DNA from 3 places in the Planomonospora antibiotica genome. Region 3 is predicted to be linked to each of the others. Evidence: riboswitches for the same ligand, from Rfam matches in the RefSeq annotation. Region 3 holds a riboswitch; each other region holds the start of a gene.

Region 1 (5,831 bases), on a different contig from region 3:
CAGCGCCGCGCTGCCCGCCCCGCCCGCCGGGCACACCGCCGGGCAGGCCGCCCCGCAGGAGGCGGCCGACGAACTCGCGTCGCTGCGCGCCCGCCTGATCACCTCCGTCGTGCTGGCCGTGCCGGTGATAGCGATGGCGATGATCCCGCCCCTGCAGTTCACCCACTGGCAGTGGCTGTCGCTCACCCTGGCCGCTCCGGTCGTGGTCTACGCGGGCTGGCCGTTCCACAAGGCCGCCTGGACCAACCTGCGGCACGGCGCCGCCACCATGGACACCCTGGTCTCGCTCGGCACGATCGCCGCGCTCGGCTGGTCGTTGTGGGCGCTGTTCTTCGGCAGCGCGGGCACGGCGGGGATGACCCACCCGTTCGCGTTCACCATCGAGCGCACCGACGGCTCGGGCAACATCTACCTGGAGGCCGCCGCCGGGGTGACCGCGTTCATCCTGGCCGGGCGCTACTTCGAGGCGCGCTCCAAGCGCCGCGCCGGCGCCGCCCTGCGGGCGCTGCTGGAACTGGGCGCCAAGGACGTCGCCGTGCTGCGCGGCGGCACCGAGGTCCGCATCCCCAGCAACCAGCTGGTGGTCGGGGACCGCTTCGTGGTCCGGCCCGGCGAGAAGATCGCCACCGACGGCGTGGTGGAGGAGGGCTCCTCGGCGGTGGACGCCTCCATGCTGACCGGCGAGTCGGTGCCGGTGGAGGTGCGGCCCGGCGACACCGTGGTCGGCGCGACCGTCAACGCCGGCGGGCGGCTGGTGGTGCGCGCCACCCGCGTGGGCGCCGACACCCAGCTCGCCCAGATGGCCAGGCTGGTCGAAGACGCCCAGACCGGCAAGGCCCAGGTGCAGCGCCTGGCCGACCGCATCTCCGGGATCTTCGTCCCCATCGTGATCGCGCTGGCCGTCGGCACGCTCGGCTTCTGGCTCGGCACCGGTGACGGCGCCGGGGCGGCCTTCACCGCCGCGGTCGCCGTACTGATCATCGCCTGCCCCTGCGCGCTGGGCCTGGCCACCCCGACCGCGCTGCTGGTCGGCACCGGCCGCGGCGCCCAGCTCGGCATCCTGATCAAGGGCCCCGAGGTCCTCGAATCGACCCAGAAGATCGACACCGTGGTGCTGGACAAGACCGGCACCGTCACCGAGGGCAGGATGACCCTCGTCGACGTGCACCAGGCCGACGGTGAGGACGCCGAGGAGGTGCTGCGCCTGGCGGGCGCCCTGGAGCACGCCTCCGAGCACCCCATCGCCCAGGCGGTCGCCCGCGGCGCGGCCGAGCAGGTGGGTGAGCTGCCCTTCCCCGAGGACTTCGCCAACATCGAGGGGCTGGGCGTGCGGGGCGTCGTCGACGGCCACGCCGTGCTCGTCGGCCGCCCGCAACTGCTGGCCGAGTGGTCCCAGCACCTGCCGGTCGAGCTGGAGCGCAAGCTCGCCGAGGCGCAGGCGGCGGGCCGCACCGCGGTCGCGGTCGGCTGGGACGGCCGGGCCCGCGCGGTCCTGGTCGTCGCCGACACCGTCAAGGCGACCTCCGCCGAAGCCGTCCGGCGACTGCGCGCGCTGGGCTTGACCCCGGTGCTGCTGACCGGCGACAACGAGGCCGTCGCCAGGACGGTCGCGGCCGAGGTGGGCATCGACGAGGTGATCGCCGAGGTGCTGCCCGCCGACAAGGTGGACGTGGTCAAGCGGCTGCAGGAGCAGGGCCGTACGGTGGCCATGGTGGGCGACGGTGTCAACGACGCCGCCGCGCTCGCCCAGGCCGACCTGGGACTTGCGATGGGCACCGGCACCGACGCCGCCATCGAGGCCTCCGATCTGACCCTGGTCCGCGGCGACCTGCGGGTGGCCGCGGACGCGATCCGCCTGTCGCGGCGGACCCTGGCCACCATCAAGGGCAACCTGTTCTGGGCCTTCGCCTACAACGTGGCCGCCCTGCCGCTGGCCGCCCTCGGCCTGCTCAACCCGATGATCGCAGGAGCGGCGATGGCGTTCTCCAGCGTGTTCGTGGTCACCAACAGCCTGCGCCTGCGCGGCTTCAGATAGGAACCGCCGCTGCAACCGAGTGGAGCCCTTCCCCCGGTTCGGGGGAAGGGCTCCACTCGGTTGCGGCATGAACGATGATCTGCCGCACCCCGACGGCCTGCAGCGCTATGGTCCCGGCAACCCTTCGGCACCCTCCGCGCTGCTTCTGATGGCGGCGGAGGCGTGGCCGGCAGCGGGGAGCGAGCGGTGGATCTGCCCGCTTTCGCGTACGGATCTCAATCAGCTTGGAAGGAATACTGAAGTCAGGCTGGAGGTTGAGCGTGCCAGGAGGTGCAGACATGATCACCCAGCGGGTTGACGCCGAAGTCGCGGTGTGGCTGCGTTGGACGGTGCCCTGCTACTCCACGGTCCCCCGGTCCGTCCCGCTCCCCTAGCGACTCTCCAGAGGCCAGGGGACGGGGATGTCCTCTTGTCCCGTGGAGTCTCGTCATGTCCATCGCCGTTCTGACCGCCCATTCCGCGCTCTTTGTCCAGGCGTTCGTCACCCTGCTCGTCATCTTCGATCCGCTGGCCGCAGTGCCGATCTTCCTCACCCTGACCCGTAATCAAAATCCGGCCGGTCGCCGTCGAACAGCCCGCGTGTCCGTGCTCGTCGCCGCAGGGATCGTCTCCGTCTTCGCGATCGCCGGTAATCGCCTGCTGGACGCGCTGGGTATCTCCCTGCAGGCGCTCCAGGTCGCCGGTGGAGCGCTCCTGGCGCTCATCGCACTGGATCTACTCAAAGCCGACTGCGCCAAAGAGCGCGCCAACGCCGAAAGCGGCGCCGTGGCCTTCGTCCCGCTGGGCACGCCGCTGCTGGCCGGGCCTGGAGCCATCGCCGCCGTCATGCTCTACATGGAAAAAGCCGGCAGCTTCGCTGCGGTAACCGCTGTGGTTCTGGCTCTGGTCGCCGCGCTCGTCCTGACTTGGATGACGCTGCGGTTCTCTTCCCTCATCGGCCGCGTCCTCAAGGACAACGGGCTGAACCTCATCACCCGGATCATGGGCCTGCTCGGTGCGGCGATCGCCGTACAGCTCGTCGCCGGGGCCGTCCAGCATTGGGCGCGGTGGGGTGTGGGATGAACACGTGACCACTTTCTACTACTTTCCATAGCAGGGCTTGCGGCATCGTCATTGCTGTTCCCCTCTGCCAGGTATGGCCGGATGAGCCTGGCCCCGGCCAAGGTGATGATGAGGATCACGCCCTTCCGCGACAGCTCTTCCCTGGTGGAGGCCTGTTCTTCTCCGCTTACCCGCCACGGCAGCGGCGATCACAGCCTGATCGCCACCGGGTATCGGATTGCGTACATATCACCAAGTCTTTACTACTATGCTTCGTTTTGCCTCGGCCCTGGTGGCCGGGCTGCCTAATCCTTGGCGCGTTGCCGGGGAGCCGGGGAACCACCGCACCTGGGGTGAACCACTTCGGTGGAAGGGCTTTCTCCAGCCCGAACCCGTCAGCTAACCCGGTCGGCTGAAGGAGAGGAGAGTTCGTGGCGGCTGCGTCCCCCGCATCCCCTGCGTTCCGTCGTCATGCGATCGTGGCCGCCTTCCTGGCCGCGGGACTCGGTTTCATCCTCGGCGTCCCTACCGCGGGCAGCGCGGCCCCCAAGCCCACTGAGGCCGAGCTCAGGAAGGACCTGGCCAGGCTCAACAAGAAGGTCGACACCCTCATCGAGGCCTACGCCGCCAAGCGCGAGTCGCTGGCCAAGGCGCACAAGGCCGAGGGCGTCGCCAAGAAGAACCTGCGCAAGGCCGAGGAGGCATTCACCGCGGCCAAGGGCGAGGTCGATTCCATCGCCCAGCTCCGCTACCAGAGCAGTTCCGGCGACCTTCCGGCGCTGCTGTTCCCCGGTGACATGGGCGGCGCCGCGCTGATGGAGCAGCTGCTCGCCCAGCAGAGTGCCCACTTGGAGGGGTTCACCCGTAGCCGGGACGCCCGCAAGCGGGCCGCCGAGCGGGCCGCCCGGCTCACCGAGCAGATCCGGGGGGAGGCCGAGAAGGTCGAGGACCAGCGCGAGGAGGCCGAGCGGCTCATCCGCGACATCAAAAAAAGGCTCGACCAGCTTGTCCCGCTGGGTTCCGGCCGCCGCTCCAACGGCAGCTGGGCTCCCCAGCTGCCCAACGGGCCCGACAACATCACCGATCGCACCCGGAACATGCGCGATGCCATCAGCAGACGCTTCAGCCTCCCTTACGCGGTCGGCTGCTACCGGGCGGCCAACGACGGCGGCGAGCACCCGCTCGGGCGCGCCTGCGACTTCATGATGAGCGCCGGTGGTGCGATGCCCTCGGCGGCCAATCTCAAGCTCGGCGACGAGATCGCCGACTGGGCGATCAAGAACAAGGACAAGCTCGGCGTCAAGTACGTGATCTGGCGCCAGCGCATCAACCAGGGCTCGGGCTGGCGCTTCATGTCCGATCGCGGAAGCATCACCGCCAACCACTACGACCATCCGCACATCTCGATGTACTGATCTTCAGCCCGGTGCCGCCCAATCGGCACATGATGGAGCGACGCCGGACCGAAGCGGAAAGGCAGCCCTCCTCTCCTCCTCCCGCCGGGCGATAGACCTTCCCCATATTCCGACATATGGCAACGAAGAGGGGTATAACGCTCCTGTGTGGCAGACATCTGCGTGGACCGGATCCTGCGATGCCGAGGAGCGTATCGCGGGATGCACGTGCTCCTGCCCACCCAGCATTTCGCGAGGCCTACCCGCCAGAACTAAGGACCGGCCCGGTGGGCGAGGCAGGAGGGAGACCTCACATGAGCGATCGTCATGTTTTTTCTCCGCTTCTTCCCGACAATCTGCTACGCGCCGCCGTCTGCATAACCTTCATCACCTGCGCCCTGCCCATCGGTGCTCCCGCCTTCATGGCCGATGCGCCCCAGCAGACCCAGCCTGACGATGCGCGCCTGAGCAAAGGCGCCGCACCGCCACCAGCCGGCAAGCTGCCCCCAAAGAAACCCACCCCGGCAGAGTCGCTGCTCAAGGTGGCCGAAAAGCAGATCGGCATCACCGAGAACACCGTCGGCGGTGGCACCAAGTTCCACTCCTGGTACATGGCCTCGCAGCGCGCACAGGAGACTCTGGCCCGTGACGGCGGAGTCATGGAGAACTACGCCAACGCACCCTGGTGCGCGATGTTCATCTCCTGGGTCGGCGAACAGGCCGGCCTGCGGTCCGTCATCGGCGCGGACGCCTACGCCATCGCCTGGGCCGGATGGTTCCAAGACCGCCACCGCTGGGGCCACCTGGCCAAACCCGGCGCCCTTGTCTACTTCGACCTCGACAGCGACGACGATCGCGGCATCTACAAGATCGACCATATGGGCCTGGTGGAGCGCGACAACGAGGACGGCACGATCACCACGATCGAGGGCAACACCGACAAGGGCAAAGTCGAGCGGCGCATCCGACCCACCTCCGATGTCGTCGGCTACGGCTACCCGCGATACCCCTCCCCAGCGAAGGCGGCGACCCGCCATCCCAGCAGCACGAGCCCGCCCGGCCCCGGTACAGACCAGCCTGGTACAGGCCATGAAGCAGGCCGGCCTCGGTCGTGATCCGGCAATGCCTGCACCAGTCAAGATCCGCCTCTATGGGCCCCGGCCTGGTGGAATGGCCCGTTCTTCTACGGGAACATACCTGCTGCGCTCGGCACGGCCGCTGGCTATGCATTCGGGGGCCGGATCCGTGCCAGAGGGCTCCGGATCCGCCTGCGGTGCGGTCCGGGCATATTCGGGGACTTTCTAAAGGGGGCATTAGCATGATCGACGAGCGATCTCTGTCCGCTCGGCTTACGCTGAGCG
Region 2 (5,831 bases), on a different contig from region 3:
GCTCTGAACCGTGCACTGCACACGGCGGAGGTCTTCCCCGCAGGGCGAGCACGAGCGGTCCGGACCGCTCTACCTGACGGCTCCGGTGCCCGTGATGGGCGGGCGACGCCCCCCGATAAGACGGTGCCCACGCCTGCTGTGACTCCCTGCGGCGGCGTGCACGCCTGGTACGGGGCCGGCCTTGGCCGTCGCGCCGTCGACGCCACGACCGGCGGCTCACAGCCGCCGCAGAGCAGAGAGACCCCGGCCGTGATCGCAACGGCCGTCGCGGTAGCGAACCTCCCGGGCAGAGGTGACCGAGGCCTTCCACTCGGCAACCGCACCGCACCCTCGATGCTCTCCTCCCGCCACCTCCAGCGGATCCCATGAAGGAAAGGCCCCAGGAGCGGCCGCACCGGTTCCGCCTGCGGCGCGGCTCCCAGGCCGAGGAACGCCCTGTCCCCTTCGCGAAGGGTCCTCCTTCCTCATGGTCCCCACCGCCCGCCCCGCCACCCACGCCCGTGCCCTGAGCGCCGCCATCCTGGCCCTCACGATCGGCGCGACTCCAACCGGTACCGCCCACGCGGACACCCACCAGACGGTCATGCTGAAGGGCTCGACCACCGCTTCCTACTTCTGGGACGACGGTTCCGGCCGCAACGGCGACACCGGTCTGCCGGCCTCGGGCAAACCAATGCAAAAGGGCCTGGCCGCTTCCCCGTCATGGCCGCTGCTGACCGAGGGCTACGTGCTCTACAAGGGCAGGAAGGCGCCGTTCTTCGTCGGCGACCGCGGTCCGGGCGAGCCGTCCAGCCGCGGCATCATGCTGGATCTGGACGCCAAGACCTTCGCCGAGCTGACCGGTGGCACCTTCGACGCCGAGGCGCTGACGGTGCGGGGCAACGGCGGCCTGGGCCACATCAAGGTCGACTACGTCATCACCAAGTGGGGTCCGGGCAAGGGAAAGAAGAACCTGCCGCTGCCCTTCGCCACCGGCGCCTACGCGCGTCACGACGACGACCCCGCCGAACCCGTGCCGGCCCGGACCGCCGAGGCCGAGCCGCGGGAGACCTCCACGGAGGCTCCCGCGAGCACGGGGCCGGCCGGGCAGGCCGGCGGAGGGACAACGGTTCCCGCGGTAGGAGGTGACCGGACCGGCACCGTGGCCCCGAACGCCACCGCCGCTGAACGGGACTCCGGGAGCACGACCGCCGTGTCTTCGGTCACCGATGGACCCGGCAGCAGCCCCAAGAGCGTCCTGCTCGTGATCGCGGGTGTGATCGGGGGCGGAATGGTGATCGGCGGTCGGCTCCTCGGCAGGCGACCGGCCCTCGCAGGAGGTCACACGGGGCCGGGACACCCCTCATTGCGGGCACGCGGGCGGCATCGAAGGCGCCCCTGACCACCCTTTCGCGCGCTTGCGAGATGCGTCCGGCGCGGCAGGGCCATCAACGAGAGCTCCTTATGCCTGGACACCGGCTACCGCGTCAACGCTCAAGGGCTGCTGCCGACCGGCGTCATCGGTTCCCTCGGCGTGCCCGCCGAGGGAACCGCTGCCCGGGCCATCACCATCGCCCGGCGCGCCCGCGCTGATCGGAGCCGCGGCTTCGCCCAGCCTCACCGGGCCGCCCGGGCTGGCCGCTCACCCATCGCCTGAGTGATCATCGCGACATCCTCGCCTGCGTTGCACCTGAGCTGCGCCTGCGCGTCACTACCCCGGCTGCTCATCAGCGCCGGTGAGCAGCCCGTCGGTGAGGCTCTTTGCTTTCAGTACATCGAGATGTGCGGGTGGTCGTAGTGGTTGGCGGTCACGCTCCCGCGGTCCGACATGAACCGCCACCCGGAGCCGTGGTTGATCCGCTGGCGCCAGATCACGTATTTCACGCCGAGCTTGTCCTTGTTCTTGACGGCCCAGGCGGCGATCTCGTCACCGAGCCGGAGGTTGGCGGCCGAGGGCATCGCCCCGCCGGCGCTCATCATGAAGTCGCAGGCGCGCCCGAGCGGGTGCTCACCGCCGTCGTTGATCGGCCGGTAGCAGCCGACCGCGTACGGCAGGGCGAAGCGTTTCCTGATGGCCTCGCGCATGTTACGGGTGCGGTCGGTGATGTTGTCGGCACCATTGGGGAGTTGGGGCGCCCAGGTGCCGTTGGCGCGGCGGCCGGAGCCCAAAGGCACGAGCTGATCGATCTTCTTCTTGATGGCGCCGATCAGCTCCTCGGCGTCCCTGCGCTGCTCCTCGACGTGCTCGCTCTCCCGGCGCAGGTCCTCGGTGAGCTGCGCGGCCCGGTCGGAGGCCTGCTTCCTGGCGTCCCTGCTGCGGGCGAAACCGTCGAGGTAGGCGCCCTGCTGGGCGGCCAGCTGTTCCAGCATGGCCGCACCGCTCATGTCACCGTCGCCGAACAGCAGTGCGGGCAGATCACCGGAGTCGCTCTGGTAGCGGAGCTGGGCGATGGAGTCGACCTGCTTTTTGGCCTCCGCGTAGGCGTCCTCGGCCTTGCTCAGGTTCTCCTTGGCGACGCTCTCGGCCTTCTGCGCCTTCTTCAGCGACTCGCGTTTGGCGGCGTAGGCCTCGATGAGCGCGTCGACCTTCGTGGTGAGCTTGTTCAGCTCCTTGCGGAGCTCGGCCTCGCGGGGCTTGGGGGCTGCGGCGGCCGGGGAGGGGGGACCGAAGACGACTCCGAACGCGGAGATCACGCAGGCGGTCGCGGCCAGACGGTGGCGGAACATGGGGGACGTGGGCGACGGGGCCGCCACGCACTCTCCTCTCCTTCGGCCGGCCGGGTTAGCTGACGGGTTCGGGCGGGAGGACGCCCTTCCACGGAACGTGGTTCACCCCAGGTGCGGTGGTTCCCCGGCTCCCGGGCGCTTCGCCCGGGATGAGGCATGCCGGCCCTTTCGGCCAGCGCGCAACGAAGCATAGTAGTAAACAGCCGGTCATATGACCCTAATCCGATGCAAAGAAGTGATCTTTACGTGATCACCCGCTGCCAGGCGTCGCTGCGAGGGAGGACTCCGATGGAGAGGGAGTCGCGATCTACCAGGAGATTTCCGGTGTAGAACGGTGTGGTGGTGCACCGTGGTGACATGGCGGCCCGCGCGAGCGAGCCGTCCAGGCATGCCGGAATCTACTATTCATCATAGGAGGTGAATGTTGTCGCTCCGGTGATCGTGCCTGCCTGGGCAGATGCCACAGGACCCGGGGCCTCACCTGGGCCACCCCGATGGAGTCGTCGGCGAGACGCCCCGCCGGTCCCGCGGAAAGGATCCGCCGTTGCGGGCCGCCCGGCGGCGGTCAGGCCGGGGTCGCCTGCGGCTGCCGGCCCGGTTCCAGCCGGCCCGACCGGTCCAGGGCGAGCACCGCCACGGCGCAAGCGCCCCCGACCGCGGCCATCACCCACCACGGAAGGCCGGGCATCCCCGCCTGCCTCCCGGCGTCGAGTGCCGCGCCGGTCAGCAGGTTGCCCGCGGCGATGCCGAGACCCGACAGGGTGTTGTAGAAGCCGTAGTAGGTGCCCATCATGCGCTCCCCGCCGAGCGCGGCGATGGTCGCCATCTCGAACGGGTAGACGATCATGACCGCCAGGCTCAGCAGGCCGGTCGCCAGGAGCACCGGTGCCAGGGCCAGAGCGTGCGCCGGCCAAGGCGCCGTACCCGGCAACGCGGGGGCCAGGGACGCCGCCAGGGCGAGCGGCACGAACGAGGTGCCCATCAGCCCCAGGCCCCGCGCCATCGCCTGCCCCGCCGTCCAGCGCCGCCTGGCCCACGCGGTGATGCGGACCTGCCCGACGATGGCCAGGACGCCGGAGAGCATGAACAGCAGGGTGACGCCGAGCTCGCTCCCGGTCAGCCGGCGCACCTCGATCGGCAGGCCCAGGTAGACCTGGAAGTTGAGCACGTAGGAGCCGATCATCGCCAAGGAGAACAGCAGGAAGGACCGGTTGCCGATGATCTGGCGCCAGTCGTGCAGCATGCCGGCCTGCGCGCCGGCCCTGCTGCCGGAACGGCCCGGCAGGGCGCGGATCTGGACGACGGCCAGGACGGTGAACAACCCGGCGGCGACCAAGCAGGTCAAGCGGAAGGTCACCCCGCCCAGCACCAGCCCGATCAGCGGGCCTACCATGATGCCCGTCTGGTAGAAGACGTTGAAGACGGCGAACGCCTCCACCTTGCGCTCACCCGCCTCCTGGGCGAGATAGGCGCGCGCGGCCGGGTTGAACAGGGCTCCGGCCAGGCCCGTCAGCGCGGAGGCGGTGATCAGCCACGGCAGTGATTCGGCCAGGCCGAACAAGGTGAACCCGACGCTGCGCAACCCCAGCCCCGCCGTGATCATCGGTTTGTAGCCGATCCGGTCGGCCAGGCTCCCGCCGAGCAGGAACATGCCCTGCTGGCTGAGGTTGCGCACGCCGAGGATGAGCCCGACCAGCCAGACCGCCAGCCCGAGCTCACCGGACAGGTGCAGGGCCAGATACGGCATGAGCATGTAGAAGCCGACGTTGATGGTGAGCTGGTTGACCAGCAGCAGCCGGATCGGCCGGTTGAACGAGCGGACCTGGGCGACGGTGGCCTTCACGCGCGGCCCTCCAGCGGGTCGGTCACCGTGTCGCAGCGGGTCCACCGCAGGACCTCGGCCTGCGACGGATGGGCGATCTCGTCGGGTTCGGGTTCCGGCTTGGCGTCGAGCAGTCCGCGTTCGGCGCAGTAGGCGTCGTTGTAGACGGTATCGAAGTAGCGCTCGGGGCCGTCGGGGAAGACCACGGCGATCCGCGTGCCCGCGGGTTCGGTACGTGCCAGCCAGGAGGCCACCAGCGCCACCGCGCCCACGCTCCATCCGCCGGTGGCGTACCTGGCCGCCGCGAGCCGCCGGCAGGCCCAGACGGCCTCGCCCGGCGCCACCCAGTGGATCTGGCTGAAAGCGCCGTAGTCGACGTTGCGGGGATGGATACTGCTGCCCAGGCCGCGCATGAGCCGGGTGCGGGCGGGCTGGCCGAAGATGGTCGAGCCGACGGTGTCGACGCCCACCAGCCGCACCCCGGGGTAGATCCGGCGCAGGGTGCGGAAGATCCCGGCGCTGTGGCCGCCGGTTCCCACGCTGCACACCAGCACGTCGATGCGGCCCGGCCGGCGGGCCAGCTCCCGGGCGAGCCGCTCGTAGGCGGAGACGTTGTCGGGGTTGTTGTACTGGTCCGGGCAGTAGGCACCGGGATGCTGCTCCAGCAGCTCACCGACCCGCCGCCGGCGCGCCTGCTGCCAGCCGCCGGCGGGGTGGGGCGCGGTGACCGTCTCGATCCGGGCGCCGTAGGCGGTCAGCAGCCGGTGCATCAGCGGTTCCATGCCCGGATCGCTCACCAGGGTCACCGGGTGGCGGTGAACGATGCCGGCCAGCGCGAGCCCGAGGCCGAGTGTGCCGCTGGTCGACTCGACGATCAGGGCTCCCGGTCGCAGGTCTCCGCGCAGGCGGGCCTGCTCGACCATGTGGAGCGCGGGACGGTCCTTGATGCCGCCGGGGTTGTGGCCCTCCAGCTTCGCCCAGAAGCCGTGGCTCCCCCCGGTCCACAGTTCCGGTATCCACAGCACCGGGGTGTCGCCGACCAGGTCGGCGGGGGAGGAGGCCCCTGGAGCGCTCGTCATCGGGGCACGGGTTTTCGCGTGCAGGTTCTTCATCTGGCGTTCCTCAGCACTGCGCAGATCGCGGTCAGGATGCGTGCGGAGGCGCGGACATGCCGGAAGACGGCTGCCGGACGAACAGGAGATCGTCGATCGGCAGGCGAGGACGGCATGGCCCGCCGGGGGCATCTACACCCGTGACTCGCAGAGCAGGTTGAGGAGGTAGGCGCCGGAGCGCGGTAAGGCCC
Region 3 (5,831 bases):
GGCCGTGGGTCAGCATCACGACGCGCTCCGCCCCCGCCGCCCGGAGCCGCGGCGCGAGCAGGCCGAGCGGGGCCGCCGCCCCGAACACCACCGTGTCGCACTTGTGCTCGGCGAGCAGGCCGGCGGCCCGGCGGGCCACCCGGGGGGTGGGCAGCATCAGCGAGGTGGGGTGGCGCACGACGGGGTACGGCTGGCGCGCGTCGAAGGCCTCGCATCCGGCCCAGCGGGGGGCGTAGACGACCACCGAGCCCGGGGGCATGCGGACGGCGAGCCCGTGCACGAACGACTGGATGCCGCCGGGGCGGGGCGGGAAGTCGTTGGTGACGATCAGCGTGCGCTTCACGGCTCCGGCAGGCCGTTCAGCGCGGCCCAGGAGCGCGCCGCGGCGATCCGCTCCGGGATGGCGGGGTGGGAGGCATAAAGAACATATTCAACGACATCTGGTGATAAATCAGAAATATTGGCCACGGCCAGCCGCTTCTGCATGGCCGCGAACGTGGCCGGGTCCCGCGTCAGGTTCAGCGCGTGCACGTCGGCCCGGGCCTCGATGTGCCTGCTGACCACGTTCTGCAGGGGCCCGGAGAGCACGGTGGCCAGGCTCAGCAGCCCCATGACCAGGCCGGCGGCCCGCGGGTCGGCGAGGGAGCCGACCCCGGTGCGCCGGCGCAGCGGGCCGGACGAGGCCACGAGGTACAGCAGGCACGCCCCGCAGGCCGCGCCCAGGGCGCCGACCAGCGTGCCGTACAGCACGTCGCCGGTGGCGGCGTGGCCCAGCTCGTGCGCCACGACCAGCTCGACCTCGTCGGCCGGGGCCCGCAGCAGCGTGTCGTAGACCACGATCCTGCGGGTCGCGCCGAATCCGGAGACGTAGGCGTTGAGCGCGGTGGTCCGGCGGGAGGCGTCGGCGACGAGCACGTCCTCGACCGGCACGCCGTCGCGCTCGGCCATGGCGAGCAGGTCGTCGCGGAGCGGCCCGGCGGCCATCGGCGAGAAGTCGTTGAAGACCGGCTCCACCAGCACCGGATAGGCGAAGGAGACGGTCACGGTCAGCGTGAAGGCGCCCAGCGCGGCGGGGATCCACCAGCGCGCGAAGCGCCGGGCCAGCGCGACGACGGCGAGCACCATGACCGCGGTGAGCGCGGTCCTGATCCCGATGTTCTTGAGCCGGTCGGCGGCCCACGACGGCCAGTCCTGGGTGGACAGGCCGTAGTCCCGCAGGTGGACCTCCTGCCACATCCCGAGCGGCCAGCGCACGAGCTCCACGGCCGCCGTGACGGCGAGCACGCCGAGCAGCACCCGCAGCCACCACCGTCCCCCCGGCAGCCGCTCCAGCAGCCGCGCGCCCAGCGGGGTGGCCACCAGCAGCCCGGCCGCCACCAGGGTGAGGCCGAGCGACAGGTAGGCGGGCGGGCCGACCACGGCGTCGAACGCCTGGGACCGGGCGATCTGCCCGGCGGTGAAGTCGCGGGCCGGGTCCGGCTCCACCCGCGGCGCCGCCGCGGGCAGCGCCCGCCACGGCGTGCTGAGCGCCACGACCGCCAGGGTGACCGCGCCGAGGGCGGCCAGCGCCCAGCCCGCCGCCCGCGGGCTCCCGGGCCGCGCGCCGGGCGCCCGCGCGGTGCTCGACGTCATGCGAGTTCCTTCCGGAGGTGGTCGCGCCAGCCCGCGGTGAACTCCGCCGCGGTCAGGCCGAGCGTGGTCTCGACATCGCTACCGTAGAGCCTCACGAGGGCCCGCTCGCCGAAACGTGCGGCGACGTAGCGGCAGGCGAGCCAGGCCTCCTCGTAGACCTGCGCGAGCCGCGCCCCGCCGGGGGCGAAGTCGGCCGGGCCGGGCAGCCGGTCCGGCAGCACGCCCGCCCGCACCTCCCGGGCCAGCTCCGCGGCGGCCCGGCGGACGTCCAGCCCCGTGCCCGCGTAGCCGACGTAGTCGGCGAACCCCTCCGACAGCCACATCGGCACCCGGCCGCCCCGGGTCGCGCCGGTGGCCACGTGGACGAGCTCGTGGGTGAGGACCACGTCCCTGCCGACCTCGCTGAGCCGCGCGTAGCCGCCCGGCAGGACGACCACCCGGTCCGCGGTGGCCAGCGCGGCCAGCCCGCGCGTGGCCGCGATCCCGGAGGCGCCCGCGAGCACCGCGGCCTGCGCGTCGGTCTCCGGGAACAGGACCACCGGGCGGACCGGCCCCCAGATCGCGGCGATCCTGCGGCGGGCGCGGTCGGCCCGGGCGGCGAGGTCCGCCAGCAGACCCGCGACGGCGCGGTCCCCGACGACGACCGAGCCCTCCCCGCGGACCACGACGGCTCCCGGCCACGGGACGGCCGGGAGCGGCGCGGACGCGGCCAGAGCGGCGCCCGTGAGCGCCAGCATCCCGGCGAGTACGGCGCGGCGCCCCTGGGGGACGGACATGTGCGCCGATGCTACGCGACGCGGGCCGGCGGATCCGCCCGGGCGCCGGGCCCGGAGCGGTCCCCGCTCCGGGTACGCGGGCGGCCCCGTTCCGCGTGCCGGACGCCCGGCCGCCGCGCCGACGACGCGGGGCGGCCCCTTGAAACCGCCGTCCCCGTGCCGGACGCGGAGCGGCCCCGACCGTCGCGGGGACGGGCGGGGCCGCTCACCTGCGCCTCCGGCGGCACACCCGCCGCCGGACCGGCCCGGTCAGACGCCGGGGCGGACCGCTCCGGCGAAGGAGGAGCGGTAGTAGTTCTTCAGCTTCACGATCCGGACCGTCCTGCCGCTGCTCGGCGCGTGGACCATCCTCCCCTTGCCGACGTAGATGCCGACGTGGCCCTTGCCGTAGAAGAAGAGCAGGTCACCGGGGCGCAGGCTGCGCCACGAGACCTTCTTCCTGACGGCGCGGTACTGGCTGTGCGTGATCCGCGGGAGCCGTACCCCCGCCTTGCGCCAGGAGTACTGCGCCAGGCCCGAGCAGTCGAACGCACGAGGACCGGTCCCGCCCCAGCGGTAGGGGGCGCCGACCTGCCGCTTGGCCACCGAGACGGCCTTCGCCGCCTTCGCCTTCTGCCGCGCGGCCTTGCTCAGCCTGGTGGCCGCCTTGGCACTCGCCCCGGTGAGGGGGGCACCGCTCACCTGGGTGACCGCGACGGCTCCGGCCTGTACCGCGGTCGCGCCGTTCGTCGCCGCCCGCGCCTGCGCGGAATTCATTCCGACCGCACCGGCCGACGCGGTCAGAGTGAGCACGAAACCGCCCACGGAAAGGCGAAAAAGGCGCGACGAACAGGGGTTCTGCAGGGTGGTAGACAGGATTTCTCCTTGGGACTTCCACTGATGCCTACCGGGTTAGCTGACGGATTCGGGCAGGGAAGACGCCCTACGGCACAACGGCGTGCCGATTCACCCCTGGCAATGGGATCATGCCTTTGGTTCCCCGGTTCCATGCCTCATGGCTGCATGGATTCGGCAGGTCACGACGGTGTCGGTGCTTCGCGTGACCGCTTGGATTATTCATCTGGACACGGCTTGAGAGGCCGGTGCACTGCGACGGCATGGCTTGCTCGTCGCGACGCCAGAAGTTACCCCGATCCCCAAACATCGGCAAAGACGCTGCCCCGTTCGAAGATCGGGGAGCCTCTTCTCTCTTTTCATAACCGCTGGATAACGGCGAGTCCACCACCGCGATATGACCCTCGTCACATTTGGAAATCCGCTGCCTGAACGTTGTCACTTCCGTAACTCCAGTCACAAGAGTGATGATCTTGACCGGATACGGAAGAGCCCGCGGGCACGGGGCTCGCGGGCTCAGGCGTCGCGGACGGGGCGGGACGGGATGGGACCGGACGGGACGGGACGGAGACGGAGACGGATGAGGGACGGATCAGGGACGGACCGCGCCCACCAGACGGCGGCCGTACGCCGACAGGTCGACGACCTTCACGACGTCGCCGGTCTGCGGGGCGTGGACGATCTGGCCGCCGCCGACGTACATGCTCACGTGTCCCAGACCCTCGCTGAAGATGAGGTCTCCGGGCTGGAGGTCGTCCAGGGAGACCCTGCGGCTCGCACCCCAGCTCCACTGCTCCCAGGTCGTCCGCGGGAGGCTGACGCCCCCGGCGCGCCAGGCGGCCTGCACCAAGCCGGAGCAGTCCCAGCCGCCGGGTCCCGTGCCGCCGTACTGGTACGGCTTGCCGACCTGGGCGAAGGCGAACTGGAGCGCCTCGCGGGCGCTCCCCGAGGCGGAACCGGTGTAGGTGATGCCGGGGCTGTTCGGATTGCCCGCCCGGTAGGCGCCGAGCTCGCGCAGGAGCTTGATCTGGGCCTTGACCATCTTGTCGGCCTTGGCCTTCTCCTCGGCCAGCTCGTCGCGGTACTCGTCGGCCTCCGCCAGGGCGGCCTTGGCCTTGTCCCGGTCGGTCCGCAGCGTCTTGGTGGCCTCGTCGAAGGCGTTGAGGGACTGGGCGCGCAGGGCCGACATCTGGTCCACCGCGGCCAGGCCGCTCAGCAGGTCGCTCGGGTCGGGCCTGGTGATCAGGCTCTCCCAGCCGGTCACCGTGCCCGCCTGGTAGCCGCTGACGGCCATCGCGACCAGCTCCCGGCGCAGCCCGGCGACCTTCGCGCTCTGCTTCTCCAGGGCGCCGTTGAGCGTCCGGTAGCGCGTGCGGGCCTTCTTCCACTTCTCGCCGGCCTGGTTGTACTTCTCAACGATCTTGTCGGCCTGGTCGTTGAGCTTCTCCAGCTTCTTCTTCGCCTCGGCGATCGTCGGCTTCGGATCGGCGAGCGCGTCGCCGGCCGGCAGCGCCGGCAGCAGGAACGCCACGAGAGCCAGTCCGGCCGCCACGGGCACCCGCCCATAACACTTCGGCATACCCGCCACGGCCACTACTACGCCCTCCCGCCGTAAAGACCTGGGGCGAATAGTACAGAATCAGTAAGGTCCAGCTCACCTTTTCGGTCGCTTCCCCGTCCTCCCGCTCCCGCCGGACGCTGCCGGGCGGAGATGGGGAGCGGCCCCCCGCGGGGGCGCGGGCGACAGGCCGGCGGGACGCGGGAGCGGTTCCGGGAAGGGCGGGCGACAGGCCGGCGGGACGCGGGAGCGGTTCCGGGGAGGACGGGCTCAGGCCGGCGGGACGCGGGAGGGGCTCCGCGGAGGGCTCAGGCGCGTCCGAGGCGTTTCAGCAGCAGTGCGGCGGGCACCGGCCGCGCCCCCATACGGCGGACCGACTCGGCCACCTCGCGGTCGGAGGAGACCACCGCGAGCGCCCGCCCGACGGGCTCGGCGCGGACCAGCTGGCGGATCAGGTCGTCGGCGATCTGCCCCGGCGCGCTGAACAGCACCCGGACCCCTCGCGGCGCCGACACCGGGACCGGCCCGTCCAGCTCGGCGCCGTCGAAGACGCAGGTCAGCTCGGTCCGGGTCTGCGCGTACAGCGCACCGAGCCCGGTCAGCAGGCGGTTGCGCTGGTCGGCCAGGGTGAGCGTGCCGTAACCGGTCTTGGTCACGTTGTAGCCGTCCACGATCAGATGGATCTGCGGCAGCGCGAGCAACTGGTCGAGCAGAGCGGGGTCGTCGTCGGCGAGCGCCCGGGCGGGGACCGCCCGGACCCCCGGCCTGCCGGGGGCGACCGAGGCGACGGAGTCGGCCGGCCGATTGATGCCCGAGGGCAGCGCCAGCTCCCTGCGCAGCCCGGCCGCGGCGTCCGCGAGCGCGTCGAGCAGCACGCGGACCTTGGTGTCCTCCTCGCTGCGGCCTTCGCGGGCGGCCCGGCGGGCGGCCTCCAGCTGCCGCTCGGAGTCGGACAGGCGCTCCCGCAGGCGGCGCAGCTCGCTCTCCCCCGCGCTGCCCGCCGCCGCGGCGGCGGCCCTGGCCTCCTGCGC

Evidence for each region. Region 3 has a riboswitch for cyclic di-AMP ahead of IEZ06_RS01560 (C40 family peptidase). Riboswitches for the same ligand answer to the same signal wherever they lie in the genome.
Region 1: it holds a riboswitch for cyclic di-AMP, as region 3 does, so the genes downstream of both, IEZ06_RS34000 (coiled-coil domain-containing protein) here and IEZ06_RS01560 (C40 family peptidase) in region 3, are expected to answer to the same signal.
Region 2: it holds a riboswitch for cyclic di-AMP, as region 3 does, so the genes downstream of both, IEZ06_RS23970 (coiled-coil domain-containing protein) here and IEZ06_RS01560 (C40 family peptidase) in region 3, are expected to answer to the same signal.

What each region holds. Positions count from the first base shown of each region.
Region 1 is NZ_BMQE01000076.1:11,774-17,604, forward strand. It holds gene IEZ06_RS33990 (heavy metal translocating P-type ATPase) at 1-2,035, shown strand, start outside; gene IEZ06_RS33995 (MarC family protein) at 2,465-3,097, shown strand; cyclic di-AMP (ydaO/yuaA leader) riboswitch at 3,369-3,504, shown strand; gene IEZ06_RS34000 (coiled-coil domain-containing protein) at 3,508-4,491, shown strand; gene IEZ06_RS34005 (CHAP domain-containing protein) at 4,785-5,585, shown strand; gene IEZ06_RS34010 (DUF305 domain-containing protein) at 5,789-5,831, shown strand, end outside.
Region 2 is NZ_BMQE01000029.1:62,234-68,064, reverse strand. It holds gene IEZ06_RS23980 (DUF305 domain-containing protein) at 1-7, shown strand, start outside; gene IEZ06_RS36580 (hypothetical protein) at 467-1,381, shown strand; gene IEZ06_RS23970 (coiled-coil domain-containing protein) at 1,747-2,733, opposite strand; cyclic di-AMP (ydaO/yuaA leader) riboswitch at 2,737-2,873, opposite strand; gene IEZ06_RS23965 (MFS transporter) at 3,272-4,549, opposite strand; gene IEZ06_RS23960 (PLP-dependent cysteine synthase family protein) at 4,546-5,640, opposite strand.
Region 3 is NZ_BMQE01000001.1:342,531-348,361, reverse strand. It holds gene IEZ06_RS01575 (glycosyltransferase family 4 protein) at 1-343, opposite strand, end outside; gene IEZ06_RS01570 (M48 family metallopeptidase) at 340-1,632, opposite strand; gene IEZ06_RS01565 (hypothetical protein) at 1,629-2,408, opposite strand; gene IEZ06_RS01560 (C40 family peptidase) at 2,658-3,164, opposite strand; cyclic di-AMP (ydaO/yuaA leader) riboswitch at 3,274-3,432, opposite strand; gene IEZ06_RS01555 (C40 family peptidase) at 3,835-4,821, opposite strand; gene IEZ06_RS01550 (NYN domain-containing protein) at 5,109-5,831, opposite strand, start outside.